4 regions of the Paenibacillus sp. FSL E2-8871 genome follow, and region 1 is predicted to be linked to each of the others. Evidence: riboswitches for the same ligand, from Rfam matches in the RefSeq annotation. Region 1 holds a riboswitch; each other region holds the start of a gene.
What was found. Region 1 has a riboswitch for cyclic di-GMP ahead of NYE25_RS11585 (thiamine pyrophosphate-binding protein). Riboswitches for the same ligand answer to the same signal wherever they lie in the genome.

Region 2: linked by a shared signal. The riboswitch ahead of NYE25_RS24230 (transglutaminase-like domain-containing protein) and the one ahead of NYE25_RS11585 (thiamine pyrophosphate-binding protein) in region 1 are both predicted to bind cyclic di-GMP.
Region 3: linked by a shared signal. The riboswitch ahead of NYE25_RS25740 (glycosyl hydrolase) and the one ahead of NYE25_RS11585 (thiamine pyrophosphate-binding protein) in region 1 are both predicted to bind cyclic di-GMP.
Region 4: linked by a shared signal. The riboswitch ahead of NYE25_RS26195 (bifunctional diguanylate cyclase/phosphodiesterase) and the one ahead of NYE25_RS11585 (thiamine pyrophosphate-binding protein) in region 1 are both predicted to bind cyclic di-GMP.

What each region holds. Positions count from the first base shown of each region.
Region 1 is NZ_JBBOBV010000001.1:2,502,823-2,510,787, forward strand. Features, by position in the region: gene serA (phosphoglycerate dehydrogenase) at 158-1,750, shown strand; gene NYE25_RS11570 (SDR family oxidoreductase) at 1,823-2,485, opposite strand; gene NYE25_RS11575 (helix-turn-helix transcriptional regulator) at 2,830-3,786, shown strand; gene NYE25_RS11580 (methyl-accepting chemotaxis protein) at 3,909-5,159, shown strand; cyclic di-GMP riboswitch class I at 5,352-5,447, shown strand; gene NYE25_RS11585 (thiamine pyrophosphate-binding protein) at 5,566-7,209, shown strand; gene NYE25_RS11590 (carboxymuconolactone decarboxylase family protein) at 7,220-7,588, shown strand; gene NYE25_RS11595 (hypothetical protein) at 7,627-7,965, shown strand, end outside.
Region 2 is NZ_JBBOBV010000001.1:5,358,266-5,366,230, forward strand. Features, by position in the region: gene NYE25_RS24210 (phospholipid carrier-dependent glycosyltransferase) at 1-343, shown strand, start outside; gene NYE25_RS24215 (glycosyltransferase family 2 protein) at 444-1,424, shown strand; gene NYE25_RS24220 (GtrA family protein) at 1,414-1,818, shown strand; gene NYE25_RS24225 (class D sortase) at 1,853-2,503, shown strand; cyclic di-GMP riboswitch class I at 2,628-2,708, shown strand; cyclic di-GMP riboswitch class I at 2,817-2,897, shown strand; gene NYE25_RS24230 (transglutaminase-like domain-containing protein) at 2,911-3,720, shown strand; rRNA gene NYE25_RS24235 (16S ribosomal RNA) at 4,092-5,649, shown strand; rRNA gene NYE25_RS24240 (23S ribosomal RNA) at 5,911-7,965, shown strand, end outside.
Region 3 is NZ_JBBOBV010000001.1:5,726,388-5,734,352, forward strand. Features, by position in the region: gene NYE25_RS25730 (UDP-glucose dehydrogenase family protein) at 1-1,314, shown strand, start outside; gene NYE25_RS25735 (sugar phosphate nucleotidyltransferase) at 2,025-3,398, shown strand; cyclic di-GMP riboswitch class I at 3,535-3,614, shown strand; gene NYE25_RS25740 (glycosyl hydrolase) at 3,627-5,177, shown strand; gene NYE25_RS25745 (glycosyl hydrolase) at 5,331-6,851, shown strand; gene NYE25_RS25750 (discoidin domain-containing protein) at 6,903-7,965, shown strand, end outside.
Region 4 is NZ_JBBOBV010000001.1:5,839,472-5,847,436, reverse strand. Features, by position in the region: gene NYE25_RS26215 (TetR/AcrR family transcriptional regulator) at 1-229, opposite strand, end outside; gene NYE25_RS26210 (flavin reductase family protein) at 395-1,000, opposite strand; gene NYE25_RS26205 (ring-cleaving dioxygenase) at 1,018-1,995, opposite strand; gene NYE25_RS26200 (methyl-accepting chemotaxis protein) at 2,272-3,990, opposite strand; gene NYE25_RS26195 (bifunctional diguanylate cyclase/phosphodiesterase) at 4,003-6,237, opposite strand; cyclic di-GMP riboswitch class I at 6,360-6,446, opposite strand; gene NYE25_RS26190 (Zn-dependent hydrolase) at 6,679-7,920, opposite strand.

The sequences.
Region 1 (7,965 bases):
CATTTCTGCACGCAGCTTCTTTTATGCGACACCGCGTTGATCTACTATTATCACATGTTTTTTCTCTACTAGTTCGTGAATCTTCAGGTATTGTGGATTGCCCAAAAAGGCGTCCTCGACATATAAAGCTTTTCAACTTTAAGGGGGATAAGAAACCATGTTTAAAGTATTAGTATCGGATCCAATCAGTGATTTGGGCATTCAGCAATTGATGGACGCAGAAGATGTAGTTGTTGACAAAAAAACAGGACTCAGCGAAGACGAACTCATTGCAATTATCGGTGAATACGATGGCCTCCTTGTCCGCAGTCAAACTACTGTAACAGACAAAATCATCGAAGCAGGAAAAAATCTAAAAGTAATTGGTCGTGCAGGTGTTGGTGTAGATAATATCAAACTGGATGCTGCAACAAAGCGTGGTATTGTTGTAATCAATGCTCCTGATGGAAATACAATTACGACTTGTGAGCATGCTTTCGCAATGATGATGGCTCTGGCCCGTCATATTCCACAAGCTTATGCAAAAACAATCGGTGGAACCTGGGATAGAAAAACATTCGTAGGTGTAGAGCTTCGTGGCAAAACTTTAGGTGTACTCGGAATGGGCAGAATCGGTAGCGAAGTGGCTAAACGTGCTAAAGCTTTCGGTATGGAAATTCTTGCTTTTGATCCTTTCCTAACAGCTGAACGTGCTGAAAAGATGGAAGTTAAATTGGCTTCCGTAGACGATGTTGTTCGCGGAGCAGACTTCATTACTGTGCACACTCCACTTACTCCGGAAACACGCCATATGATTTCTCGCCCACAATTCGAAGTGATGAAAAAGGGAATGCGCATCATCAACTGTGCACGTGGTGGTGTAATTGATGAAATGGCATTAGTAGAAGCTATAGATAGCGGTATTGTTGCTGGCGCTGCGTTCGACGTATTCGAGAAAGAGCCGCCGCAAGCAGATCATCCTTTCCTGTCTCATCCAAAAATCATCGTGACTCCTCACCTTGGCGCTTCTACGATTGAAGCTCAAGAAAATGTGGCGATCGATGTTTCGGAGCAAGTGTTGCATATTCTGCGTAATGAACCGTTCATTAACGCGGTCAACATTCCTCCAGTTGCTCCAAGTGTAATGAATAAGCTTCAACCTTACTTCACGCTTGGGGAAAAACTAGGCAGCTTTGTTACCCAAATTGCGGCTGCTGCTATCCGTGAAATCCATGTTGAATACGCTGGTGATCTTTCGGATGTAGATACCCAACCACTAACCCGCTACATTGTAAAAGGTGTACTCTCCCGCCACTTTGCGGAGGACGTTAATATCGTAAACTCCATGCATTTAGCGAAAACACGCGACGTGAACGTAGTAATAACTAAAGCTTCTAAAACTAAAGGCTTTACCAACCTGATTACTGTTACTCTAAAAGCTGATCGTGACCAAGAGTATCTTGTTGCCGGCACCCTGCTGCAAGGTTACGGAGAACGGATTGTTCAAGTGAATAAGTTCCCAGTTGATATTGCTCCTGAAGGTCATCAAATCTTTGTATCCCATAACGACAAAGTAGGGATTATCGGACTCGTAGGTACATTGCTTGGTGAGAACGATGTAAACATCGCATCCATGCAAGTGGGACGTAAAATTGTTGGGGGCGCTGCAATCATGCTGCTGACCGTTGACAAAGCCGTTCCTAAGCAAGTCCTTGTTAAACTTGCTGGTTTACCAGAAATTAACACTGCTGAAGAAATCATCCTTCTTTAATCTATAATATAGAAAGGCCATTCCAGAATGTACTGGAGTGGCCTTTCTTATATTTTACGCATCTTTTTCTTCCTATATTATGAACGAAGAGATTATCCTTCCATCAATATCAGTAAAACCATACTTTTCAGCAAGCTTTCCAACCTGCTGCGGCTCACCGGACATAGACATAACCTCTGGATCAGCGGCTAGTGCAGTCACTGCTCGACCAATATATGTCGTCGATTCACTCATTTTCAGTTCCTCAACTCCATGCCAATGTTCCTCATCTGTATTCATGGCTTCTAGAACCGCTTCTGTTCTCATCCATCCAGGTGAAAGTGGAATAACCGCAATGCCGTCATCCTTTAACTCCTTCGACAATCCGAAAGCCATACGTAAAAGTGCATTTTTAGAAAGATCATAATAAAAGTTGCCTAAATATTTATAATGATCCCAGAAGGTTGTATGGATAATTAGACCACCAGTTTTAGCCTTGCGCATGAAGGGAATTGCGTAATAATTTGTGATCATCTGTGCTCTCACACCGGCATTAAACATATTGTCCCAATGAGCTGTAGGCAGCTCCCAAAAAGGCTTCTGCTCGATAGCTAAATCATTGCCTCCCCATACGTTGTTAACTAAGATATCGAGCCTCCCCTGCTCTTCAGCGATCTGACGGATCACTGCTTCTGTTTCTTGATCCTTCGTATGGTCACATCGTATTACCGCACCAGAGCCTCCACTCTCTTTTATTTCTCAAAGTACGCTATCTATGCTCCCCTTAATATGTTCTGTGACGGATACATCTGTGGTCCTCCCTGTAATATAGACAAAAGCGCCTCTTCTTGCTAATTCTAAAGCGATTCCCCTCCCGGCACCTCTGCTGCTCCCGGTAACCAATGCAACTTTCCCTTTCAATGTCATAGCCCTCAACCCTTTCCACATGAATTCGGATTTCAATATTCTGTGAACATTCCTTACGTTTTATAAGTATAGCCCGTATATATGACATCAACTGACATATATAATATAATCATGATTTAGAAATGATTAATGGTGATCGTCTAATCAATAATTCGAGGAGGTACAATAGCCTAATGAGAGCCGACCGTTTGTTATCAATATTACTTCTGTTGCAAAATCGTGGAAAAATGACTTCTAGAGAATTGGCCCAAACACTCGAGGTATCAGAACGAACTGTGTTTCGTGATATGGAAGCATTAAGTGCTTCAGGAATACCCATTTTAGCTGAACGTGGTCGTGAAGGAGGCTGGATGCTTACTGAAGGGTACCGAACCTCCCTAACGGGAATGAAGCCACAAGAGATTGGTTCACTGCTTCTGTCCGCTGACGCATCAATAATGAAGGATCTGGGGATACAAGACGACTACTCTTCCGCTCTTCTCAAACTAGAGGCTGCATCCTCACATCGACTTAGTAACCCAGCAAATTACCTAAGCGAGCGTATTCATATTGATGGCGCCAGTTGGCATCCTTCGGATGAGACTTATCCGTTCCTTTCTGTACTGCAGAGAGCACTTTGGGAGGACCGCAAAGTAAAAATCACTTATCTCCGGAGCAACGAGACAACGGTCCGTTTCATTGAACCTCTTGGGTTAGTTGCAAAACGCGGAGTATGGTATGTCGTAGCCAAAAGCAAAGATGAACTACGGACCTTTCGTGTGTCCAGATTAGTTAACGTTGAGGAGACTCATGAGTGGTTTAAAAGACCTGATGACTTTGATTTAAAACAGTACTGGGAAGAGTCCACCACTGCCTTTAAAGCAGCACTGCCAAAGTATCAAGTAAAGCTAAGGGTTAGAACATCTATCTTAAAAGAATTACAGCGAGAAAGATTCGTCTCTGTCCAATTGATAGAGCCAACTAGCAAAGCAGAGTGGGTAAACGTAGATGCCGAATTTAATACGATCGAGTCGGCCTGCCGGATAATCCTTTCTTTTAGTCCCTCGGTTATTGTACTTTCACCGCAAGAACTTTTAGAGATGGTAAAGTCTGCTATCGCAAAAATTTCCGCTATTTATGAGGATTTTTGACACGAAATCTAAAGAACTACTCCGAAAAGAAGATTTATGTCAGTTCTTACTATAGACCAATCACCTTTAAATCCCATATAATAACACCAATACATAATATTAATAAGGAGGACATTATACCAATGAACTGGATGCATAAACTTCCGTTAAAACAAAGAATTGTTGCCGGATGTTACCTCGTTGCCGCACTATTTGCTATTCCTGTTTTAGTTACTTTTATGATCTTAGGCAACATTATTTTGGGTATTGTTCTAATCGTAGTTCTTGCTGCTCTAACTTTCCCCGTGGCCCGCTTTATCGAGAGAACGCTTACATCTTCTTTTGATGACATCGCGAATGTATCTCATAGTATTTCAAAAGGGGATTTTACTAGTAGAGCCGATGAGAACGGGTCTATGGGGGACGTAAGTCGTTCCTTTAATACTATGATTGACAAGCTCAAGAAGATTTTGACAGAAGCATCACAAATCACTCGTCAAGTTATGGATGCAAGCCGTGGAATCGAAGATAAGAATCAAAATTTGAAAATTGTCATGGCACAGGTAGCCTCTTCGTCTAACGAGCTAGCTCTTGGTGCAAATGAAATATCTACGGATATCGCTGAAATGACAGAATCCATTAAAGATATTGAGAATAAAGTATCCAATTATACGAACTCAACGAAAGAAATGAACAGACGTTCAATACATACATTAGAACTAGTTGAACAAGGACGGCAGTCCGTTGATACTCAAGCTGAAGGCATGCGCAAAAACATCCAGGCTACTCAAAAAGTAGCTGATACTATCGAAGCCCTGTCTCATAATGCTCGCGGAATTACGATGATTACAAAAACCATCACAGAGATCGCTGAGCAGACCAACCTCTTATCGCTGAATGCCTCCATCGAAGCAGCACGCGCCGGAGAGCATGGTCGAGGATTTGCTGTAGTCGCACAGGAGGTTCGTAAACTTGCCGAGGAATCAACGGCTTCAACGAAGGAAGTCTTTGGCTTAGTTCGGAGCATCGAAACTGATATCAAACAAGCGATTGACAATATCGCTATCAACGAAGAAGTCGTACAGGTACAGAATGAGATGATCACTCAATCTGCTCATATCTTTGCTCAAATTGTGCAAAGTGTGCAGTATATTACCGAGCAAATCTCTTCCTTCTCTGCTGAAAGTGATCTGATGTTGGAAAGTGCCTTGAAAATCTCAAGTGCAATAGAGAATATCTCTGCAATCACACAGCAAACCGCTGCCGGCACCGAGGAAGTATCCGCCGCTATGAATGAACAAATTAATGCCCTGCAGTCTGTTGCTGAAGAAACTGAGAAAATGACACAGGCTGTGTTTAATCTACAGAAGACTATCCATATTTTCAAGTTTTAAGTCACTTGCAAAAATATATAAACAAGTCCAAAAACTCCTCCTAAGTTTTGACTTAGGGGGAGTTTTTTTTATATCTATTATTTCATAGGTTGGACAAGACTTTCGTCAAAATTCGAGTTAATTTGCGAAAATATATTGACAAAGGTTCTCTAGGAATATATTGTAAAGGAAAATTATTCTTATAAATTTTAAAATTAATATTGGCAAAATCTTCGAAAGAGGATGACGCAAAACCATGGATCTACAGCCTCATTTTTAATCAGAGGCCATGACTGCCAGGTTGCAGAAAACCAAGACGACTGAACAATTGTTCAGTCTCTATGGCGATTTATGCCACCAACCTGTGCCCTAATTCAGAGCACAGGTTTTCTAATGTTTGATTTTAAAATAACAATCAACTTGTGAGGTGTATTTTTTGAAGACAGTCGCAGATTACATGTCGGAAGCACTACGGAACCTAGGTGTTACCCATTCCTTTGGTATTATTGGGAAATCCATTTGTCCTATTGTTCTTAAAATGGTAGATTACGGTATTGAATTTATTCCTGGGAGACATGAGTCCAGTTCCGGCTTCGAAGCAGCCGGGTATGCGCTTAAAACTGGAAAACTAGGTGTAGCTTTTGGTACTTCAGGTCCTGGTGGAACAAACCTATTAACTGCAGCAGCACATGCTAAGGCTAACAACCTACCTGTCCTATTTATTACTGGCCATCAATCTATTAAAGAGCTTGGAATTCCCCAATGTCAGGACTCTACTTCTTTTCTAGCTGATTTAGCTGATATGTTTAGACCTGCCACCTTATATAGCAAGCTTATTGAACGTGGAGATCACTTTAACACAATCTTTAATCATGCCATATCCATTGCTTTGAGCGGTAATCGTGGTCCAGTTCACCTTTGTATTCCCTTTGATGTACAAACGGAATTGCTAGAGGAATGTAATATTGTAATCCCTGAACGCGAATCACTGGTTAGCCATGCTAATATCGACCGTGTACTTGATGCTATAAATAACTCTAAGAATCCAATAATTATCGCGGGTAAAGGCGTTAACCGCTCAGGAGCACATAGTGAGCTAATTCAATTAGCGGAAACATTTAATATTCCTGTAGTTACATCTCCAGGTGGTAAAGGGGCTATAGCTTGGGATCATCCACTCTATCACGGTCCAATTGGAGTAGGCGGTTGTACCCATGGGGATGACTTGCTGAATCAAAGTGATCTATTTATCGTTCTCGGGTCACGTTTAAGTGATATGACTATTTGTAATCTTAAAAGGGAAAATCATCCTGCAACATTAATTCAGTTTGATAGCGATCCGACTTTTGTCGGAAAAATATTGTTCTCTAAAACGATTCCAGTGACTGGAGATCTACGGGACAATCTAGTTTACTATCTCAATAATATTGACACGAACAACATCACAAAACGCGAAGCACCGACAAATTCCGATTATACCGAAGAGCCTCCGATTTTACCAAACCTTTCACTTGCATCGGTCTTGAGTACGATGAGTGATTTGATTCCTTATAACAGCACAGTCTTTGTTGATGATGGAAGTCACGGTTTCCATGCTGCGAAATGGTACAAGGTTAAGAAACCGGGCAGTTTTGTTTTCGATGCTTACTTTGCTTGTATGGGTAATTCCATCGGAATGGCGATTGGTGCAAAGGTTGCTGCTCCAGAAGAAACGATCTTCTGCATTACAGGAGATGGCTGCTTTATGATGCTAGGCGCAGAGATTAACGCTGCTGTCTGCAAGGATATTCCTGTCATATTCATTGTTGTGAATAATAAACAGCTAGATATGGCTCTAAAAGGTATGGAAAAAACTACAGGACGTATTGACGGAACTATCTACGAAGTCCCTATGGATGCTGTGAAATTCGCAGAATCACTAGGCGCTAAGGGTTACAAATGTGAGACAGCGGAGGAGTTCGAAACAGCCATCAAGGATGCTGTTGCCATCAACCGTGTTGCCGTCATTGAACTGCTAACAGACCGTGATGAGGTCCCTCCGACTGCTCACCGTACTTTGAACCTAAATTAGGAGGTCACTTATGAAAGACAATGTAAACAGTGGTCTGAACCACTTCACGAATCTCTCTGGAGACTACGGAGCTAAAGCACTGGCTCCGATTAAAGAACATTTCCCCGATTTGGCTGAATTTATTATGGGGAATGCCTACGGCGATATTTTTCAACGCAACACAATCGAAGCTGACTGGAAGGAAATCGCAGTTATCTCTGCCCTGATTTCGATGGGTCAGTTTGATCAATTGGGTGTTCATTATGTCATGGCTCTTCGTGTGGGAGTTACTGTAGAACAACTCAAAGGTATTCTATTACACTTAGTACCCGCTATAGGGGCACCTAGAATCATCACCGCTTTTAATATTCTTCTCGAAACGATTGAAGAAATAAAGTAACTATTTTCAGTAAAATTAAAATATCGGGAGATGTTAACGTGGGACAGTTTATTTTAAAGACAGACACTACTAAAAAAGTGATCAATATTGAGCTGGAAGGAACATTTTCTGAAGAAGATGGTCTGAAATCTATCCAAGCTTATCAACAAACTATTAATCCTATCACTCCAGCTGACTATGAATTACAAATCGACTGCAGAAAGCTAAACGTAACTGCTCCTGATGTTGTGCCTCTTTTGGAAGGTTGCTTCGTAATGTTTAAGAATGATGGATTTGTAAAAGTAAATCTAACCCTTGAGAATAACCCAATTCTTAAAATGCAGCTTGCTCGTCTGGGTCGTAAAGCAGGACTAGATAACATCGAGATCATTTCCACC
Region 2 (7,965 bases), 2.9 Mb from region 1:
TTTCGCAATGCTGGCAACGCTGTGGATTACACTGAAACGCAAAGATAAGACCCTTTATATGATCTGGATCGCCTTTTTCTCACAATATGTTCCATGGATGCTTGTCCCAAGGGAAACCTTTATCTACCATTATTTTGCTATGGTTCCTTTTATGATTCTTGGTATTGTATATATAATGAAGTTGCTAGATAGCAAATATCCTGAGGCTCGTTATGTTAGTTATGTCTATGTGGCTGTTGCTTTACTGCTCTTTGTCGCGTTCTACCCTGTCCTGTCAGGGATGCAGGTAAGCGGAGATTATGTGAAGAATATGCTGCGTTGGTTCCCATCTTGGGTTTTCTAAGATTTTTTTAAAATATCTATAACAATAAGTTTATGCTTACAGCGTTATTATGAAGTACAGAAAGATGTAACGCTCCATAAAGCTTTTAGGAGGAATAAAGGTGAAAGCCAGATATAGTGTAATTGTGCCCATGTTCAATGAGGAGCAAGTAATTAGCGTTACTTATGAACGTTTGAAAAAAGTAATGGACGAATGCGGCGATACTTATGAGCTAGTCTTCGTAAATGACGGAAGTCGTGATCGTTCGGCCCAGATGATTCGGGAGATCAGTGATCGGGATGAATGCGTCAAGCTAATTGACTTCTCGCGTAATTTCGGACATCAGGTAGCAATTACAGCTGGCATGGACTATGCCGAAGGTCAAGCGGTTGTTGTTATTGATGCTGACCTTCAAGATCCACCGGAGGTCATTTTGCAAATGATCGAGAAGTGGAAAGAGGGTTATGACGTTGTGTATGCGAAGCGGCTGAAGCGCCGTGGAGAAACGATGTTCAAAAAGGTAACGGCCAAGATCTTTTATCGATTGCTCAGCAGCATGACAAGTGTAGACATTCCCACGGACACAGGTGATTTCCGTCTTATTGATCGTAAGGTATGTGATGTCTTGCGAGGTCTCAAGGAAAAAAATCGGTATGTCAGAGGTTTAGTGAGCTGGGTCGGCTTCAAGCAGACGATGGTGGAATATGAGCGGGAAGAACGATTTGCAGGAGAAACTAAGTATCCTCTTAAGAAAATGATTCGTTTTGCGCTGGATGGGATCACTTCCTTTTCGCATAAGCCACTTAAGATTGCTACGTATGTCGGATTCTTTCTTTCCTTCTCCAGCTTTCTCTATTTATTCTTCGTATTGTTTCAAAGAATCTTTTTCACCTCATGGACGGTTCCAGGTTGGGCTTCCATTGTAGGGGTCAATTTGCTCTTTAACGGTATCGTTCTGATGCTGCTAGGTGTAATCGGTGAGTATATTGGACGGATTTATGACGAGTCTAAGGATAGACCGTTGTATATTGTCAGTGAGACCATAGGATATCGTAACGAAGAAGAAGTGGATCGCCGGAAGGATTACAAAGATGTCAGATAAGAACTTTCGGACTGCTTTCATACAGTTTCTCAAATTTAATGCTGTAGGTCTGGTAAATACCCTCATTGATTTCGTAATCTTCACATTACTGAACTCACTTGGGATGGTATATGCGTTGGCACAGGTGATTTCTTATAGTGCAGGGACAGCGAACAGCTTTATTTTGAATAAAAAAGTAACCTTCAAGGATCGTGATCGTGGTAATAAAGAGGGTTTTGATAAGACGCAGTTGCTGAAGTTTATCGTACTGAATCTGGTAGTACTCGGAATATCGCTGTTGCTAATGCATCTGTTGACTGACAAACTAGGCATTCAAGTGTTGATCTCTAAGGTATTAGTAACGTTTGTGACGGTGATCATTAACTTCTTCGGAAGTCGTAAATGGGTATTCTAAAGTTCAGTAGAACCAATCTACGGAGGTGAAAATCATGCGTAAATTCTCGTATGTGCTCATACTGGCGGGGATCCTTATCATGCTCTATCCAAAAGCTAACGAATGGTATAACGACTGGCAGCAGGATAAGCTATTAGAATCAGCTGAACTGAGCACCAGTGAAAGTACTCCACCACCTGATCTAAAGAGCAGATATGCCGAGGTCACTCAGCTACTAGCGGAGGAATCAGCTTTAGATGCACAAGCACAGCCGCAAGAAACAGAAAAGCCGGAACCGGAAATTGAAGTGGGTGGCAAAGTTATCGCATTAATTGAGATCGATAAGATCAATCTGAAGCTACCTGTATTAGAAGGGGCTACTAAAGCGAATATGAAGCATGCTGCGGCCCATATGAAAGAAACAACTCCAATAGGAGAAATAGGGAACGCCGCAATAGCTGCACATAGAGCTAGAACTACGGGCAGATTGTTTAACAGGCTGAATGAGGTTGTGATTGGGGATACGATTACGGTAAAGACTAGCGATCAGACTTATAATTACGAGGTTTATGATATTTCTGTTGTACTTCCTAGTGATGTGTCTGTTCTAGACGGGAATAACAAAGATAAAATTCTTACTCTAATTACGTGTGACCCACTAGTAGATCCTACACATCGTTTGATTGTTCATGCCAAGCTTTCCTAATCGTTGACGAGAAATAACAAGAAAACTCAAATACAGAGAAATAACTATAAAATAATAGTAAATCTAGCAATTTTGTTCTTGTTTACGAGGATAAATATGGTAGTATAAGACTATAAAAGCTAAACACGATAAACGGCAAACCTATCGAAAGGTAGGGACGCAAAGCTAAAGGGCCTTCCCGAAAGGATGGCAGCCAGTTACCGAATGAAGAGGCTTTTTTTGTTTTTATAAAATATATAAGAATCTTAGATTCATATTTCTACTTGGACTGATTCTGTTAATTTGTCTAGTGAAATTAGAACAGATAGAGCTTATACGATAACGGCAAACCTATCGAAAGGTAGGGACGCAAAGCTAAAGGGCCTTCCCGAAAGGATGGCAGCCAGCTACCGAAAGGGGTTTTATCCGTGAAAAAGGTTTATTTTATGATGGTGGCGCTGTTCGTACTGATTACTGCGGTTCCGGTAAGCACAGCTCAAGCCGCAAGTGTAGATGCAAGCTGGTTGATTACATCGAAAGTGGCTCAAGGTGTTATTGGAATTAACTATGATATTCCGAAAGATAAAAGAATCAAACTCATGATCACTAAAGACAACAGCAGCTATACATATAACTTATATGCTTCTGGACAAGCTGAGGACTTCCCTTTACAACAAGGTAATGGTACTTATAAGGTTTCTGTTCTTGAGAACACAACCGGCAATAAATACAAAGCGTTATATTCCGAAGTAGTAGACGTAACCATGAGTGACTCGAATTCCGTATATTTGGGCTCCGTACAGAATGTGAAATGGAGTTCTTCTGATAAAGCGATCCTTAAGGCCAAAGAGCTTACAAAAGGCAAAACAACAGATGAAGAGAAAGTTAAGGCAATCTATAACTATGTAGTTGCTAATGTACAATACGATTATTCTCTTGCTAATAACGTAACAACAGATTACATTCCGAACATTAACAACACTTTGAATACTAAAAAAGGAATCTGCTATGACTATGCTTCTCTTTTTGCCGCAATGCTGCGTAGTGTAGATGTGCCTGCTAAATTGGTGATGGGGAATACTAGCTACGTTACGCAATACCATGCATGGAATGAAGTGTTGATGGATGGGAAATGGGTTACTATTGATACAACGGTAGATGCATCGTCAGCGAAGAATAAGAAGAATACGGATTTTATTAAGGCTTCAAGTAAGTATACTGCAGCAAAATACTATTAATTTGCATCGCTAGATTCATAACTCTATTAAATAAACAACTAGCTTAATAATTAAGCTAGTTGTTTATTTTTCTATTAGGGGTTGCTTTTCTATGAATAGATAGGTTATTATAGTTAAGCGTTGTTAGACAGCGTACAGGCAATGTTTGAGAGAGTTATATAAACGGATTTCGAAAAATAAAGCTTGCATTACTGAGAATAACATGATATATTATAAGAGTTGCTGCTGAGACATTAAACGGCGCCAACGAGAACTTGATCTTTGAAAACTGAACAACGAGTGAGTAGGAAATCACGAAAGTGAAATCCAAAATTAGAGAATTAATTTTCTCGTCAGATGTTTCAAAATGAGCATATCGCTCTTTTCAATACTAATTGGAGAGTTTGATCCTGGCTCAGGACGAACGCTGGCGGCGTGCCTAATACATGCAAGTCGAGCGGAGTTATTTTGAAAGCTTGCTTTCAAAATAACTTAGCGGCGGACGGGTGAGTAACACGTAGGCAACCTGCCCCTTAGACTGGGATAACTACCGGAAACGGTAGCTAATACCGGATAATTTCTTTTTTCTCCTGAAGAAAGAATGAAAGACGGAGCAATCTGTCACTGAGGGATGGGCCTGCGGCGCATTAGCTAGTTGGTGGGGTAACGGCCCACCAAGGCGACGATGCGTAGCCGACCTGAGAGGGTGAACGGCCACACTGGGACTGAGACACGGCCCAGACTCCTACGGGAGGCAGCAGTAGGGAATCTTCCGCAATGGACGAAAGTCTGACGGAGCAACGCCGCGTGAGTGATGAAGGTTTTCGGATCGTAAAGCTCTGTTGCCAGGGAAGAACGTCCGGTAGAGTAACTGCTATCGGAGTGACGGTACCTGAGAAGAAAGCCCCGGCTAACTACGTGCCAGCAGCCGCGGTAATACGTAGGGGGCAAGCGTTGTCCGGAATTATTGGGCGTAAAGCGCGCGCAGGCGGTCATTTAAGTCTGGTGTTTAAACCTTGGGCTCAACCTGAGGTCGCACTGGAAACTGGGTGACTTGAGTACAGAAGAGGAAAGTGGAATTCCACGTGTAGCGGTGAAATGCGTAGATATGTGGAGGAACACCAGTGGCGAAGGCGACTTTCTGGGCTGTAACTGACGCTGAGGCGCGAAAGCGTGGGGAGCAAACAGGATTAGATACCCTGGTAGTCCACGCCGTAAACGATGAGTGCTAGGTGTTAGGGGTTTCGATACCCTTGGTGCCGAAGTTAACACAGTAAGCACTCCGCCTGGGGAGTACGGTCGCAAGACTGAAACTCAAAGGAATTGACGGGGACCCGCACAAGCAGTGGAGTATGTGGTTTAATTCGAAGCAACGCGAAGAACCTTACCAGGTCTTGACATCCCTCTGAATCCACTAGAGATAGTGGCGGCCTTCGGGACAGAGGAGACAGGTGGTGCATGGTTGTCGTCAGCTCGTGTCGTGAGATGTTGGGTTAAGTCCCGCAACGAGCGCAACCCTTAACTTTAGTTGCCAGCAAGTAATGTTGGGCACTCTAGAGTGACTGCCGGTGACAAACCGGAGGAAGGTGGGGATGACGTCAAATCATCATGCCCCTTATGACCTGGGCTACACACGTACTACAATGGCCGGTACAACGGGAAGCGAAACCGCGAGGTGAAGCCAATCCCATCAAAGCCGGTCTCAGTTCGGATTGCAGGCTGCAACTCGCCTGCATGAAGTCGGAATTGCTAGTAATCGCGGATCAGCATGCCGCGGTGAATACGTTCCCGGGTCTTGTACACACCGCCCGTCACACCACGAGAGTTTACAACACCCGAAGTCGGTGGGGTAACCCGCAAGGGAGCCAGCCGCCGAAGGTGGGGTAGATGATTGGGGTGAAGTCGTAACAAGGTAGCCGTATCGGAAGGTGCGGCTGGATCACCTCCTTTCTATGGAGAATCGTCTTCTGCAATGAAGACATTCAAATCGGAAGTTAAACTTCCAAATCTCAGGTTTAGGCCTGTTACTCACTCGTTGCTCAGTTTTGAGAGTTTAAGCTCTCAGTAAGACTTGATCCTTGAAAACTGGATACCGAAACGAATTTGCGTTTTAGAACATCTTTTAGCAACTTGTGCAAACAAGTAAATGTTATTAGTGAGATGATTCCAAAGAGAATGTCATTGTATGATATTTTCCTGCGGAAAAATCAAGGTTAAGCTAATAAGAGCACACGGAGGATGCCTAGGCGCCAGGAGCCGACGAAGGACGTGGCGAACAACGAAACTGCCTCGGGGAGCTGTAAGCAAGCTTTGATCCGGGGGTGTCCGAATGGGGAAACCCAGCTGTGGTAATTCGCAGTTACTCATCTCTGAACACATAGGAGATGTAGAGGCAGACCAGGGGAACTGAAACATCTAAGTACCCTGAGGAAGAGAAAACAATAGTGATTCCGTCAGTAGCGGCGAGCGAACGCGGAACAGCCTAAACCTAAGAGCTTGCTCTTAGGGGTTGTGGGACGTCTCACATGGAGTTACAAAGGAATATGGTAGGTGAAGAGGTCTGGAAAGGCCCGCGATAGAGGTAAAAGCCCTGTAACCTAAACTGTGTTCTCTCCGAGACGGATCCCGAGTAGTGCGGGGCACGTGAAACCCCGTATGAATCCAGCAGGACCATCTGCTAAGGCTAAATACTACCTGGCGACCGATAGTGAAACAGTACCGTGAGGGAAAGGTGAAAAGCACCCCGGAAGGGGAGTGAAATAGAACCTGAAACCGTGTGCTTACAAAAAGTCAGAGCCCTATTAATGGGTGATGGCGTGCCTTTTGTAGAATGAACCGGCGAGTTACGTTTAACATGCAAGGTTAAGTCGAGAAGACGGAGCCGCAGCGAAAGCGAGTCTGAATAGGGCGAATGAGTATGTGGACGTAGACCCGAAACCGTGTGATCTACCCCTGTCCAGGGTGAAGGTGCGGTAACACGCACTGGAGGCCCGAACCCACGCATGTTGAAAAATGCGGGGATGAGGTGGGGGTAGCGGAGAAATTCCAATCGAACTCGGAGATAGCTGGTTCTCCCCGAAATAGCTTTAGGGCTAGCCTCGGTATAAGAGTAGTGGAGGTAGAGCACTGATTGGGTGCGGGGTCCGCAAGGATTACCAAGCTCAGTCAAACTCCGAATGCCATATACTTATTGCCGGGAGTCAGACAGTGAGTGCTAAGATCCATTGTCAAAAGGGAAACAGCCCAGACCATCAGCTAAGGTCCCCAAGTGTGTGTTAAGTGGGAAAGGATGTGGAGTTGCACAGACAACCAGGATGTTGGCTTAGAAGCAGCCACCATTGAAAGAGTGCGTAATAGCTCACTGGTCGAGTGACTCTGCGCCGAAAATGTAACGGGGCTAAACACACCACCGAAGCTATGGCTAGATACGTATGTATCTGGGGTAGGGGAGCGTTGTATGTGGGTTGAAGGTGTACCGTAAGGAGCGCTGGACAGCATACAAGTGAGAATGCCGGTATGAGTAACGAAAAGATCAGTGAGAATCTGATCCGCCGAAAGCCCAAGGTTTCCTGAGGAAGGCTCGTCCGCTCAGGGTAAGTCGGGACCTAAGGCGAGGCCGAAAGGCGTAGTCGAAGGACAACAGTTTGAAATTACTGTACCACCGTAATCCGCTATGAGCGATGGGGTGACGCAGGAGGGTAGTGACGCGGACTGATGGATATGTCCGTCTAAGCAGTGAGGCTGATGTGTAGGCAAATCCGCACATCGTTAAGGCTGGGCTGTGATGGGGAGCGAAAATTACAGTAGCGAAGGTCATGATCTCACACTGCCAAGAAAAGCCTCTAGCCAGGAGAAGGTGCCCGTACCGCAAACCGACACAGGTAGGCGAGAAGAGAATTCTAAGGCGCGCGGAAGAACTCTCGTTAAGGAACTCGGCAAAATGACCCCGTAACTTCGGGAGAAGGGGTGCCCCGGTAGTGTGAATAGCACGAGGGGGCCGCAGTGAAAAGGCCCAAGCGACTGTTTAGCAAAAACACAGGTCTGTGCGAAGCCGCAAGGCGAAGTATACGGGCTGACGCCTGCCCGGTGCTGGAAGGTTAAGGGGAGTGGTTAGGGGTAACCCGAAGCTATGAACCGAAGCCCCAGTAAACGGCGGCCGTAACTATAACGGTCCTAAGGTAGCGAAATTCCTTGTCAGGTAAATTCTGACCCGCACGAATGGCGTAACGACTTGGGCGCTGTCTCAACGAGAGATCCGGTGAAATT
Region 3 (7,965 bases), 3.2 Mb from region 1:
TATGTGGGTCTTGTATCTGGCGTGTGCTTTGCACTGGGCGGACATCATGTCATCTGTGTGGATAAGGACGAGGAAAAGATTAAGAAACTGAAACAGATGGAATCGCCCATCTATGAGCCGGGAATCGAGGAACTGATTGAACTGAATCTTCGTGAGGAACGGTTATCTTTTTCTGCAGATCTTCAGGATTCGGTGCGGCATTCAGATATTATCATTCTTGCTGTAGGTACGCCATCGCTGCCTAATGGTGAAGCTGACTTAACCTACATTGAGGGTGCAGCTGCTGAAATCGCTAAAGCGATGGACGGGCACAAAATTATAATGACTAAATCTACAGTTCCCGTAGGGACAAATGAGAAAATCTCCAAAATGCTCTCTAAGTTTACCCATCATTCTTTTGATATCGTGTCTGCTCCCGAGTTTTTACGTGAAGGGTCAGCGATTCGCGATACCCTCCATCCCGACAGAATTGTCATTGGTCTTGATAATCCAGAGCTGGAACCAACCATGCGCGAGCTTCATAAGGGTTTCACAGAAAATGTATTTGTAACAGATATACGCAGTGCTGAAATGATCAAATATGCTTCAAATGCATTTTTGGCCACGAAGATCTCCTTCATTAATGAGATTGCCAATATTTGTGAAAAAGTGGGAGCTGATGTAACCGAGGTAGCACAAGGAATGGGTATGGACCAAAGAATCGGGTCATCCTTCCTGCAGGCTGGTATCGGTTATGGAGGCTCCTGTTTCCCGAAAGACACTAATGCACTCATTCAAATTGCGGGCAACGTCGATTACGAATTCAAATTATTGAAATCTGTAGTCGAAGTGAACAAGGGACAACGGTTTATGATCATCTCCAAGCTGCATGAATCACTTGGCAGCCTGCGCGGTTCGACGATTGGGATATGGGGGCTTGCCTTTAAGCCTAATACCGATGATGTCCGCGAAGCTCCAGCCAGAGAGATTGTTGAGGCACTGGTGGCTGAAGGGGCAACAGTCAAACTATATGATCCAATCGCAGCTACAAATTTCAGGCAGCAATATGATCATCCGCAGCTTCGCTGGTGCAATCTGCCAGAGGAAGCGGCTGAGGGCAGCGACGCCGTATGCCTCCTGACTGATTGGAGCCTACTCAAGGAGATTGATCTGCATCAGCTGGCGAAAAGCATGCGTAATGGGGTATTGATCGATGGACGCAACGTGTATTCCAAGGAGCAAATTGAGGGTACCGGACTCGTTTATCATTCTGTCGGCCGCCCGCAGATGGGTGGATTGAGCGGTTATTCTGCTAGTGTGGCTGGAGCGGTTTAATCTATATATATTGAACTTGAGATTTTTGTGTTAAGTGTCAGTCGCAACTGCGGTGAATGTTTGGACTTCCAGCCGCTGTTGTTTCCAGATTTCTTGATTTATACCGCTTAATAGCGGATGAAATCCGGAAAAGCTTATGCTTACGAAGTGAGCTTTCCTACGGAAAGCTTTTAGGCGGACGCTATCGCTCCTCCAGTTCCAAAATTCTTCTCCGCCACTTCGTTCCCTTATCTTAAGTTTCTAAGCAATTTATATAGTTAGTGTACTCTGATTGTTTATCGCAACAGCAGTAGCAGTAGCACTTATAGTTGTCATCGTCTTTGTCTCCGTGGTGGCAACTAGTCTTGCTCTTTTAGTTGCAGTTGTTCTTGCAGTTGCTGCTGCCTCCCCCGGAGCAGAAGCGAGTCTTTAGAAAAACGTGCTTGCTTCTGGCTGGTACAGCCCGGTGCGCACGGATCAGTGTTAAAAAGTAGTTGGTTAGGTTAAGAACGGAAAGGGAATTTGGAACTGTAGAAACGGAGTGTTCGCCTTTATCCTCGGATTTCTACCGCTAGAAGCGGTTCAATAAGGAAATCTGAGGATAACAGCGATCGGAAGTCCAAAATCCCTTGAAGTGGTTCATACCTAACAAAGTTTGTAAGTGCATCCATTCCAACGACCACCAAACGGAAGACATAGGTTTTGATATCAATTCAAGGAGGGTTCATTCTATGAAAATGGTACTTCTATCAGGCGGTTCAGGTAAACGGTTATGGCCGTTGTCCAACGACTCACGTTCAAAGCAATTTCTAAAGGTACTTGAAAGCCCTCAAGGTGAACCAGAATCCATGGTACAACGTGTCTGGAGACAGCTGGAGGAAGCAGGGATGGCAGAATCATCTTATCTGGCCACCGGCCGCAGCCAAGTAGAAATGATACAAAGCCAACTGGGAAGTCATGTGCCGATTATCGTTGAACCGGAGCGTCGGGATACTTTTCCGGCTATCGCCTTAACAGCTACCTATCTTTATTCAGTGGCAGGTGTTTCTCCAGCGGAGACGGTAGCAATATTGCCTGTTGACCCTTATGTAGAAGCATCCTTTTTTGATACCATAGCTATGCTTGAGGGGACCATGCTGGAAAGTGGAGCAAATCTGGCCCTAATGGGTGTTGTTCCTGAACATGCCTCAGAGAAATACGGATATATTATTCCTACCACCGAAGAGGCGGGGGGAAATGGTTTTATGAAGGTGAGTCACTTTCAAGAGAAACCAGACCGTATACAAGCAGAACAGCTCATCGAGCAAAATGCATTGTGGAATTGTGGAGTGTTTGCCTTCCGCTTAGGGTACTTGTTAGATATTTTGCAGCGTAAAGGGTTGCCTTTAGGATATGAAGAATTGCAGAAGCAGTATAAGCTATTGTCTTCCATCAGCTTTGATTATGAAGTGGTGGAGAAAGAAGAACATATTGTGGTGCAGCCGTATGATGGATTCTGGAAGGATCTTGGAACGTGGAATACGCTGACAGAGGAAATGAGCAGCAAGCATGTAGGAAAAGGTTTTGTAACGGCGGATTCTGAGGGGACTTGCTTGATTAATGAGCTGGATATTCCGATTACGGTAATTGGTGCGAAGGATCTGATCATTGCGGCTAGCCCGGATGGGATTCTAGTTACCCATAAAGCTGAGAGCCCACGGATTAAAGAAGTGCTGAAGACCTTTGAACAAAGACCGATGTACGAGGAACGCCGCTGGGGCCATTACAAAGTTATTGATTATGTGAAATATGATGAAGGCAATGAAGTGCTGACCAAACGGATTTTTATATCCGAGGGGAATAATATCAGCTATCAATTACATCGCAAGCGTAGTGAAATTTGGACAATCGTCAGCGGCGAAGCAAGTATTGTGCTGAATGAGAAAAAACATAATGTGAAGGCTGGGGACGTGGTACGTATACCGGAAGGAACGAAGCACGCGATCCTTGCTTTGACGGATGTCGAGTTTATAGAGGTACAAACGGGTTCTGAATTAGTAGAAGAAGATAACATTCGTATTACTTTAGACTGGAATGATATAGAACTACAACAATTCATTTCATAGGTCTAACCTATCTATTTAACCAATCCAAAATTTCTTGAAACAGGTAAATTGACTCAATTATCAAAAAAAGTCATAAAAACACTAAATATATCATTAATTGTCGTCGATACTTACGGTAAGAGAGATTATTTCTCTTAAATTGAAAAGGCAAACCTATCGAAAGGTAGGGACGCAAAGCTATAGGGCCTTCGAAAGAGTGGCAGCCTGGCTACCGAAAGGGAGATTATTTTGAAAGCTTACCGTACGTATCGATTATTTGGCGCATTTCTGTCACTCGTCTTGTTTCTGACTGCACTTCCGCTTACTGTTGGAATTTCGCCGTCTGTTGTCATAGCTGCTTCAAATTCTGGAACGCCAGTTACCCCAGGAGCCTCACCTGAAGCCGTAAAGCTGCTTAACTATTTTTACTCGATCTCAGGAAAAGGTATTATTGCTGGTCAACATGACTATTTAGAAAGTCCAGATGAAATTAACAATATGCTGAAGGGAACCAGCGGACAATATGCCGCTCTTCACGGTTATGAACTGGGCGCGATCAGCGGTCAGTCAGAAGGAACGATGGCCTGGCAGCGTCAAAATGTGGTGAACAGCGCCATCAACTGGAATAAAGCGGGCGGGATCGTAGCTATGACTTTTCATGCTAACCTGCCGGGCACCTCTTATGGCTGGGATAATGTGAAAAAAACACTTAGTCAGAATGAGTTCGATAGTTACGTTACACCGGGTACCAAGCAATATAACAATCTGATCGCTGAACTTGATAAGGTGGCAGTCTCCCTAAAAAGCTTGCGCGATGCCAATGTTCCGGTGCTTTGGAGACCCTATCATGAAATGAACGGGAACTGGTTCTGGTGGGGGAAGAAAAATAACTTTTCTAAACTTTGGAATATTATGTATGACCGTTTTGTTAACGTTCATAAATTAAATAATTTGTTATGGGTATGGAGTCCGAATGCTCCCAATGTTTGGTCAGATCCTTATGCGCTAACTTATCCAGGTGCTGATAAAGTAGATATTCTGGCAGCAGATATATACGAAAATGATTACCAGCAAAAATACTATGACAGCTTGTTGAGTCTAGCCGCAGGCAAACCGATTGCGATCGGGGAGAATGGTGAAATGCCTAATCTGGAGAAGCTTCAGCAATCACAAAGTAAATGGACGTATATGATGAGCTGGGGAAAAATGCTTTACGAGAATAACAGTGCAGATACAATCAAAACATTTATGAATAGCAACTATACCCTGACCAGAGATAAATTAAATACTGGTCTGGCACCGACACCTAGCGCTGCACCAGCGCCGGCACCTCCCGAAGAAGAGGGGGAGGCAGCCATTCCTCTTGCGAAGGGGCTTGCAGGAGAATATTACAACAACATACAGCTATCGGGAACAGCAGCTCTTACTAGAACTGATGCAATTATCGATTTCAATTGGCGGCAAGGATCGCCGGATGCCGCCCTCGGGATTGATCGTTTCTCCATACGTTGGAGCGGTAAAATTAAGCCATTATATGATGAGCAATATACATTTTACACTACCTCAGATGATGGCATCCGTGTGTGGGTGAATGGGCAATCCGTGATTGATAGTTGGACTAAGCAAAGTGGTACTGAGCGTAAGGGTAGTATAACGCTGAAGGCTGGTCAGCTATACGATATCAAGGTGGAGTATTACGAAAATGAAGGCGATGCGAGAGTCCGCTTGATGTGGGAAAGTGCTAGTCAAGCTAAAGAGACAGTTCCAGCAAGTGCACTTTATCTTCCGGATGTCTCCTGATTGATGAAAATTACAGGTCGATCCTTAGTGGCTCTGCGTTATTGCAGAGCTACTAAGCTATAGTCCTCATTAGGTCAGAAGACGATTGTCCGATAACAGGTATGTTTATTTAGCACCTGTGGAGGCAGTACAGCTACCGAAAGGAGGATTTATTTGCGTAAATATTATAAGCAAAACAGATTGTTGTTTACTATATTACCGGTGTTTATTATTTTTTCCTTGCTGCCTTGGGGAGAGGTTAAGGGTCTTCCGAAGGCTATGAGTGTTTCTTCCGCTCTTCCTCCGGCTATACCAAGCAATCCATCAGCTTCTGAAGAAGCCAAGCAACTGCTGAGTAATTTGGTGAATCTACGTGGCAAAGGAATCCTGTCTGGCCAGCATGATTATCTAGAAAGTCCAGATGAACTGGTTCATAAGCTGAAGAATACATCGGGACAAAATGCCGTTCTACATGGTTATGAATTGGGGGCAATTAATAATCAACCCGAAGGGACGATCGCAGAACAGCGACAAGCTGTTATAGACAGTGCAATGGAGTGGCATCAAGAGGGTGGCATTGTAGCCATGACATTCCATCAGAGTTTGCCGGGGACTTCTCCGGAGTGGTCCAATGTAAACAGAAGTCTCAGTCAAGAGAAGTTTAATACTTATGTTACGCCTGGGACGGCTCAGTATAAGAGTCTAATCTCTGATCTAGACGAGATCGCTGGCTATTTGGGACAGCTGCGTGATGCCGGAGTTCCAGTTTTATGGCGACCTTACCATGAAATGAACGGCGGTTGGTTTTGGTGGGGGAAAAAGGACAATTTTTCAGCGCTTTGGAATATTGTCTATGATCGTTTTGTAAACACACATCAACTGAATAATCTACTGTGGGTGTGGAATCCAAATGCGCCGAATGAATGGGCAGATCCTTATGCTGCATATTATCCCGGTGCGGATAAACTCGATGTTCTGGCTGCGGATATCTACAATAACGATTATAAGCAGTCCTACTATGAAGATCTGCTCGCACTTGCTGAAGGTAAACCTATCGGAATCGGGGAGAGTGGGCAGCTGCCGAACCCGGATGTATTAACTGAGAAACAAAATAAATGGGTCTATATGATGACCTGGGGAAAATTACTGACAGAAAATAATACGCTACAGTCAATTAAAAGCTTTATGAATGACTCGTTTATAGTATCGAGAGAGGATTACGTTCTCACAACAGGAGGCCCTTCGATAGCACCGGTAATCCCGGTAACTCCAACGGGTTTGACTGGAGAATATTATAACAATACTGATTTAGAGGGAGAAGCGGTACTTATCCGCGATGATCGTAAGATTGATTTTAATTGGCATGGCGGGTCACCTGCACAGGAGATAGATGAAGATCATTTTTCTGTTCGCTGGAAAGGGAAGCTCAAACCCAAATTCAGTGAAAAATATACGATTTCGGCATCCTCTGATGATGGAGTCCGTGTCTGGATTGACGGAAAGCTGATCATCGATAATTGGAAAAATCAAAGTGCAACCCTTCATAAAGGAAGTATCCCGCTCACAGCCGGAACACTTTATGATATCCAAATTGAATATTATGAGAATGAAGGAGATGCTAATCTTCGCTTGCTGTGGGAGAGTTCCAGCCAGAAGCAGCAGGTGATTCCACAAGGGGCATTGTTCCTTCCTTAATCTAATGAAATGATAGGGTTAGACATTCCGGAAGAAAGAGAGGACCTATGGATGGGAATAACGAGGAGAATATCTAATAGAAAAAATAGGATAACTGCAAACAAACCATTACTGTTATTACTGAAATTCACCGCATTAACCGTCTTGTTTCTGTTGTCTGTCTCTGTTTTCGGAACGAATAAGACAAACGATTATAAGGTAGGTGCCAATATACCGAGACTATCTACAGGAAGTGATGTTGCAGCAGAAATACCGGATGGTACTGTGATCTGGAATCTGGGACAACATGATGGCTCAGCAGCTGAGTTCGCTGCGAGTGGCACTTCTGGCAGTAAGAAGGTATTTAATGTTCCTTACTCAGCGCTCAAATCATCGGCTCTTCAGAGCTTGCCTGCAGGCTTGAATGGAAAGACCCAGCCGGAATTAACGATCACTTATCAGCTAAATAAGATCCCGGAGAATGGGGTCTTATTTAGCGTAGGAATTCTGGATGCTTATAAATCCGTGCCGCAAATGAGTGTGTTTTCCAATCATCAATTGTCAGGGATCATTCAAATTGCGGGCGTATCGGGCACAGAAAGTGAATATAGCTTTCAAAAATCCTATGAATTATACATTCCCAAGGAGCAATTGAAGCTGGGAACGAACGAATTGAAGCTGCAAACGGTTCGCTGTTTATATTGCAGTGACAAAGAAGACGAATATTCCTGGTGGACTTGGGATAATCTCCGTTTAGAATCTCTTAACGCTCCAATTTCCGAGCCTATTCATGGCAGCTATACACTGACCGGAACAGTAGTGAATAATAAGCAGTTTTACTTTGATGAAGGTGCGGTTACGCACTTGCCTTATGTTATCAAATGGCTAGGGATGGCTTATAGCGGCAATGTGATGCGTACCAGCTGTGCCAGTGATGTCGGGAGATCCTGCTCAGATATGCTGGAATATTACAAGGTATTGCAGGATTACAACATGCAGGCGGTTGCTCTGTATTTGCATACTGGTGATATTAAGCTTAAGGCAGATGGATCGTTGCCTGCTGATGCGGAGAAAAAGCTGACAGATTATTTTGAACAATATAGCCCTTATTTTCAATATTATGAGGTAGATAATG
Region 4 (7,965 bases), 3.3 Mb from region 1:
ACGCCTGTTCAAGAATGACCTGTCTATTGAAGCTAACCTTTTTGTAATGTTCCAGTGCGGCAATGTACAACGTTTGCTTGTCAGAAAAAGTATCGTAAAGACTAGATCGGCTAATGCCCATAACCTGCAGCAAGTCCGGTATGCTTGTTGCCTCATAACCCTTTTTCCAAAACAACAGCATCGCTTGATGTAGTGCTTGATCCTCGTTAAACTCTCTTATCCTTGCCATGAGTAACACCTCCCGTAATGGCAATATAACATATCTGGAACGATCAGTCCAGATAAACTTCGAGAGAAAACCTAACGTTTTGCTTTGCATAGCTGATGAACTCTAATTTGCACACAAAAAGGCCTGTTCGGTAGGCTTCATCGCTTACGAACAGGTCTTAGTTTATTATTCCGGTCTCTCAATTTCAAAAATCTCACCAATCGTAGCGTAATTAGCTCCCGCTAAACGACTTACTGCATTTAAGGCTCTAGGGTCAATCCGCCCCTCCTGATAAATCGATTCATCGATATGAAACTGAACAATTTCGCCGATGAACAAATCACTCCCAGGTTCTTCAGCTCCTAGAGGTATCGCTTGTACAAGCTTACATTCCATTCGAACCTTTGCTTCCAATACACCAGGTACAGCTATATTTTTACTTGGGACCGGTGTAAGATTGGCAAGTTCAATTTCACTTTCTGCTCTTGGCAATGAGGCAGCGGTTTGATTGATTTTTCCAACATTCTCATCATCTACAATATGCACAACAAACTGATGATTGTTATAGATATTACGGGCTGTATCTTTTAATCGTCCCGCTGGTCTTTGAATAGACAGTGAAACCATCGGAGGATTAGACGAGACGATATTAAAATAGCTAAACGGCGCACCATTCAAAATGCCATCTTCTGATTGAGTAGTGACAAAAGCAATGGGCCTAGGAATTACAGTACCAATTAATAATTTATAGTTATCGCGCTCACTATTTTGCTTCGGATCAATCGAAATCAATCTCCCCAGCTCCTTCTTCACTCTTTCACGAAATCGATCGTGCTTCTAACGGTATCAATAGGGCGTACTAACTTCTCAATTTGCTCACGTTTAGGTTCCAAGAATGGTGGCAATGAAAGCTTTTCTCCAACCGTTTCGTATTCCTCGTCTCCCATAAATCCAGGTCCATCTGTCGCAAGCTCAAACAGGATTTGTGGAGCAACACGTGTATACAGCGACTCGAAGAAATGACGATCCACATAACCTGAAGTACGGAATCCAAAGTCTTCAAAATGCTTAGTCCACTCATCAAGCATCGCACGGTCTTCTACTCGGAAAGCCGCATGGTGAACCGTACCAAAGCCTTGACGCGAATTCGGTAAGTCCTCGTTATGCTCAACAATAATTTGCGCCCCGTTTCCGCCTTCGCCGACTTCAAACAAATGATAAGCATCTTCCTGACCGATTTCTTTAAACAGCATGACTCTTTCCAACATTTCTTTAAAATAGCTGAAGTCAGCTATGCGTACAAAGATCGGTCCCAAACCAGTGATCGCAAACTCTAAAGGAATCGGTCCTTTTTGCCATGGTGTACCTGATGCGACCCCTTCATTAAATTCATCAGAGATAAGTTGATATTGCTGGTCATCAAAATCTACGAAGGATAAAGTCTTTTTGCCGAATTGCTCTTTAATTCCATTATGCTTCACATTAAGGCGATCAAAACGCTTTACCCAGTAGTCTAATGAAGCATCTGTTGGTACCCGGAAGGATGTCTTGGCGATCTCATTGGTTCCGTGTACGCCTTTAGGAATGTTAGGAAAGTCAAAGAACGTCATATCCGTTCCGGCACTGCCCTTATCATCTGCAAAAAACAAGTGATACGTTTGGATATCGTCTTGATTGACGGTTTTCTTCACTAGACGCATTCCCAATACGTAAGTGAAGAACTCGTAGTTTTTCTCTGCGCTGCTTGTGATAGCTGTTACGTGGTGAATCCCTTTTAAATTTCTCATGATTATACACTCCTAAAGTTAGTTTGATTTTGTACTATAATTCCCTAGATCAAGAAAGATTAATTGAATTATCTTAATGTTAAGATATCATTCAAAAAAAATCTCTTTCCAACATTCGATTACATGTATCTTATATATTATCTTTACATTAATTATCTTTAACTTAAGATAAATTTAACACACTCCTTTGTTGTTGTCAACAAAACACTATAAAAGATAACAGCCTTGTTCAGTATGTAAATAGACTTACTGAACAAGGCTGTTTTGTTTTGGTGCTTACTCGATCACAAATTTACCAACCGTCTCATTCATCATTTCCGCAATATTCGCCTGGTGCTCAGAAGAAGCAGCCACATCTTCAAACGCTTGTAATGTATCTGAAATGTGATTTCGAATGCCACTTACATTGTCCGCAGACTGTTGAGATACTGCGGCAACATTCGTCATCGCTTGATCTACCTCTGCCATTGATAGCTTCAGTCCGTGCATTGAAGATACCATTTCACCTGTGATCTCATGAAACATATCGGCATCATTTTTATATTGCATACTTACTTGCTCGAAACTCTCATAATCACTTATCACCGTCGAATCGATAAAATCCAGTAGCGCTTGTGATTGAAAGGACACATTCTCAAAAGCATCTTCCACTAGCAGTGTCATTTTCTGAATTTTCCCCACCGATTCCTCCGACTGTACAGCAAGTTTGCGTACTTCATTAGCAACTACAGCAAATCCTCTTCCCTCATCCCCAGCTCTTGCTGCCTCAATGGAAGCATTCAAGGACAATAGATTCGTTTGAGCTGCAATCTCCGAAATGTACCCGGCCATTTCTCTTACTTCATTAACAACTTTCCCAGCCTCGATCGCGTGCATAATGGAATTTTGTTTCTCAGCATACAAACTTGTCGCATATTGAATCGATGCTACAGCCTTTTCCTTCGCGGAAGCTGCCTGTACCAGAATTTCTTCGGAGGTATTTAGTGCTACTCCCGCCTTATTACTTAGCAGATCTGCATTGGAGATAATCTCTTGTACTGTTGCATTTACTTCTTCTGTTGTAGCACTTAAAGATTCACTTCCAGAAGCAACCTCTTGCGAGGAATTATAAATTTGATCCATTGTAGCATTTACTTCCTCAACTGTTGCAGATAATTCTTCACTAAGTGCACCTAACTCTTGTGCTGAGGAAGAAGCACTAGCTACGATGGTTTGTACTTGCTCTGCCGAATGATTAAGCGACTTCACGATTCGACCAAATTCATCTTCAGCATCAAACTTAGCTCTTTGAGTCAGATCTCCTCGACCAAACGCCTCTGAAAAGTTCAGGATAATGGTTACTGCTCGTGAGAAATATCTTCTCAAGGACAAATATGAACCGATTGAAATCAGGATAACGAGAAAAGCAACAATGATATTGACCGTAAGTCCTTTTTGAAATAGCTTCTTATTCTGAACATCTGCATTTTGGGCACTTCCTAAGTTCATTCCAACTAATTTTCCAAGGTCTTCATTTCGTTTCGTATTTAACGCTTCAAGATTTGAAGTGGTATCTTCACTAGGATCATATGTAGGTGTATTCAGCATCTTCTCAAGCATCGGAAGCTGAATTTGCCGATACTGTTTCGTTAATGATAAAACTTCAGCATAAATCTCCTTTTCGTTTGGGAGGGAACGTGTTTCTTCATACTTATTCAAGATTCCATTGTTTTCAGCTTGAAGCTCAACAACTTTCTGATAACTCTCTTGAAGTTCGCTTGGATCATGACTAGCGATCATCTTATTCGTTAAGGTTACTATTTCATGATTATTTGATTCGAATTTCCCAAGTGCATAAACTGACGTAAGATCGTTCTTATACATACTTCTAGAGTTCGCATACATATTGCTGAAATACACACTACCAACGATCGCAATGATCAGAGCACCTAACAGTAATATTGAATTAGTAACAGTAATTTTGCCTACGATAGTCCAATTTCTCATTTTCCTCATGCTTTGCACTCCCTATGTACTTTTAATTAAGCTTTCATATTCTACTACTGGCATTGGTTTCGCGAAATAGTATCCTTGTGCGATTTCACAATCTATTTGTTTCAAAAAATCAATTTGCGCCTCTGTCTCAACTCCCTCTGCCACAACTTTCATATTTAAATCCCTAGCTAGTTTGACCATACTGGCAATTACTATCTTCCCTGTCTCATCATTTGACTTACTCATCAGAAAAGCCCTGTCTAACTTAATGACATCAGCAGGGAAATATTGCAATACATTTAAGGAACTATAACCTGTCCCAAAATCATCGATAGCTATGGAAAATCCTTTACGTTTCAACTCCAACAAAATATCTCTAACAAACTCTAAATTTTGGAATACAATAGACTCGGTCAGCTCTAACTCTATCAATCTAGCAGGTACCTGGTACCTGTTAATAATATTCGTCAAATGGAGCAGGAAATCATTATGGTATAGGGTTATAAGCGATATATTCACTGAAATCGGAAGTGGCTGGATTCCTTCCTGGATCCATTTACTCAACATGATACATACTGATTTAAACACCATTAAATCTAATTTCACAATAAAGCGATTCCTCTCAAATATGGGGATAAATACTGCAGGAGATATAAGTCCCTTCTGAGGATCATTCCATCGAACCAATGCCTCAGCGCCATGAAAACTGTTCACTCGCAGATCCATTTTAGGTTGTAAATATACTATAAATTCACCATTTGTCATGGCAGCATCCATCTTTCTTACGATGTCTTGCTCTTCGTGTATCTGCAATAGCAATTGTTCGTCAAAGAAAGTGCATGAGCTCTTGTATCCACCTTTAATGGACTTACAAGCGATTCCTGCTCGGTCAATACATGTGAGGATATCGCTCTGACGATCATCTATACAGTAAATTCCACAATTAATCACTAGCCTAAAACCTTCTTCATTTCCAAACGTATAGTCGCTCATTTGTTCAGTAAGTACTTGTATACGGATGAATAATTCCGCCTTATTGTCATACGAAGTGAAAAGAATAAAACGATCACCCCCTAAGCGTCCAATGACATCCTCGTCTAATGTGTTTGCTGTTAAGCTATTAGCCACTTGAATCAAAATACTATTTCCTTCATGAAAACCGACAATTTCATTTATGTATTTAAATTGTTCAATATCAAATTGCAACACAGCAAACTTTGTATTCGGTTTCTCTTTAAGTAAATACTGAGCATCTATAACAAATTTATTCGTTCTAGAAAGATGTGTTAACTCATCCTCAAAGGCAATCCTCTCCATCTGTTTCCTAATTTTGCTCTTATTTAATAGAATGTTAACAAATATGATCAATAGTAAGACAAACATGATTACACATAATAGAAAAGTCGCCTGACTCATTTGAGACGCTTTGGCCATGATCAAATCTTTCGGTATCACGGAGAGAATATACCAGTCCTCAACCCCCTGGATGCCAGAATAACCAACCATTTTGCTATCTCCGTTAATCCAAAATATTCCTACTCCAGATTTTTTTGCGGTTATGTTCTCTTTAAAGATTTGCAGTTGTTTCTTATTTCTAGAATCAATACTTATACTTTCGAATATGTTATCAATTGTCTTATCCTCTTCGAGATTCTTCGATTGGATAATGACTTGTCCCTTTTGATCAATGATTTGAGAATAACCATGACCTTTAAAGAAGGAAACTGCAAGAGCATCATAAAGATCCTGTGTATATTTGCTGGCAGATAAAGCACCCTTCACTTCACCTTTAAACTTAAGTGGACTATTGATCGTGATAATTTCTTTATTGGAGATCTTATCTAAGAATGGATCAGAAATACTGCTAATACCCTGCAGAGCCTTTTGGAACCCTACTTCATCTGATACATCAAACATTGTCCCATCTGATGCGTAAGCTTTACCATCTGGGCTGTTGATGCTAATTCGAATAAAATTATATTTTTTATCAAAGTGATGCAGATATTTTTTGGTCTTATCCCAATCCATATAATTGATTTCCGAAATAGAATCAGCAATTCCATCTAATGAATCTAATCCACCCTGTATCATATTTCCAATCGATCTACTCGCATGTATCGTAGCTTCTGATGTAGCAGCAACCGCTTCTTGCTCATAAGAGTTAGCAGTCCATTTTATGAAATAGTAAGAGCACCCCCAAAATATCAACGTTGCCATTATGACGAGGCCTATCATTCTCCATACTCTCAGTGGTTGTGTCTGATCCATGTACTATCATCCTTTTTCCGATTTATTACGTTTTTTTATTAGAAAACGAGCAAAAAAAAAGCCGCTATCAGAATGATAACGGCTGCATATGCATCAAAAAATAAGAGCATGAAACTCCCACTGCATGCAACCGGCTGTCATATCTATAAATAGATTTAGACCCTATGGCTTTGTGTCCCTATTTTTCAATAGGTTTACCAATATTCTGTTTTACTATTTTTAGTCCTAAATACTCTATTAAAAATAGGCTACCACCAAAAGACCTATCTCCGCTGTGATTTAATTTTTTTCAATGGGAAATTTTTCACAAACCTCAATGTTAACTTTAATATAATATTTATTAATGTAAAGCAACAATTCTGCGAACAATTATAAAATTAGATACTAAAGCCCAATGTAACATTTATATATGTCACATTGGGACTTACTTCTCAACACGAATTATGTTTGTCTTACAAACGCATAACGAAGAACAGCTTCTTCTAAAATATCAATCCCCATAATGATATCATCCAAGTCTGTATATTCATTAGGATGATGACTAAGTCCATCTACAGAAGGAACAAAGATAAGCCCTACTGGGCAAAGTTTGTTCATGTTCATGGCATCATGCCCTGCACCACTGATCATCCGTTGACTCGATATCCCCTTCTCTTCACAAATGGATTCTAGAACATGAGTGATCTCATCCGATAATAGGACTGGTTCCTCGGAGATGATTTCCGTACTCGCAATTTCAAGTTGTCTGCTCTCTTGTACTGAGGCTATCGTCTGATATAAATGATCTAACACACGTTGCCTGGATGCCACTGAAGTAGATCTGATATCAATTTTAATTTCCACTTCTCCCGGAACCACGTTCATAGCGCCATTCAAGATATCTATCACCCCTAGCGTCGCAACCGTTCCAAATTCTTGTTCGAGTTTGGCTCCCTTCTCAAGCTCAAGTGCTATTTCTGAGGCACCCAGAAAAGCATCTTTTCTCATATTCATAGGTGTCGTTCCAGAGTGGGATGCCTTCCCTGATATTTGAATATGAAGCCTCACGGGTGCAGCAATTCCAGTCACAATTCCTATTCTTTTATTATTGTTTATTAAGACAGGACCTTGCTCAATATGTAATTCAAAAAACGCTTTTAATTCTTCATTCTCTCTACTCGCCTGATCAATACTGTTATAATCCAGTGCACATAGCGAAAATGCCTTTTCCATTGTAATACCGTCTTTGTCCTTCAAAGATCTATATTTCTCCTTCTGAAATAACCCTGACATTATTTTGCTGCCTACTGTTGAAATACCAAAACGCGAGGATTCTTCACAGGCAAATGAGATAATTTCAATCGGATGATCCGTTTCAATCCCTTTTTCGTTTAGACGTTTGATCACTTCCAAAGCAGCCGTTACACCTACTACCCCATCGTACTTCCCACCTTGGTATACCGTATCCAAGTGAGAGCCCATTACAACGGGTGGGAGCCCTTCTATCTTTCCATTTCTTCTAGCAATCACATTTCCGCAATGATCCATCCGAATATCTAAATTTTCAGCCTTGCACATCCGCATAAAAGCACTCGTACATGTCTGCTCTTCATTTGTATAGGCAATTCTAGTGATGCCCTTCTCACCCGAGTTATATTGATTAATATTATCAAATAAAGCCTGATATCTTCTCTTTCTATCCATGCTAATATCTCCAATCCTGGGTATTCATGATTATGGTTTCATCAA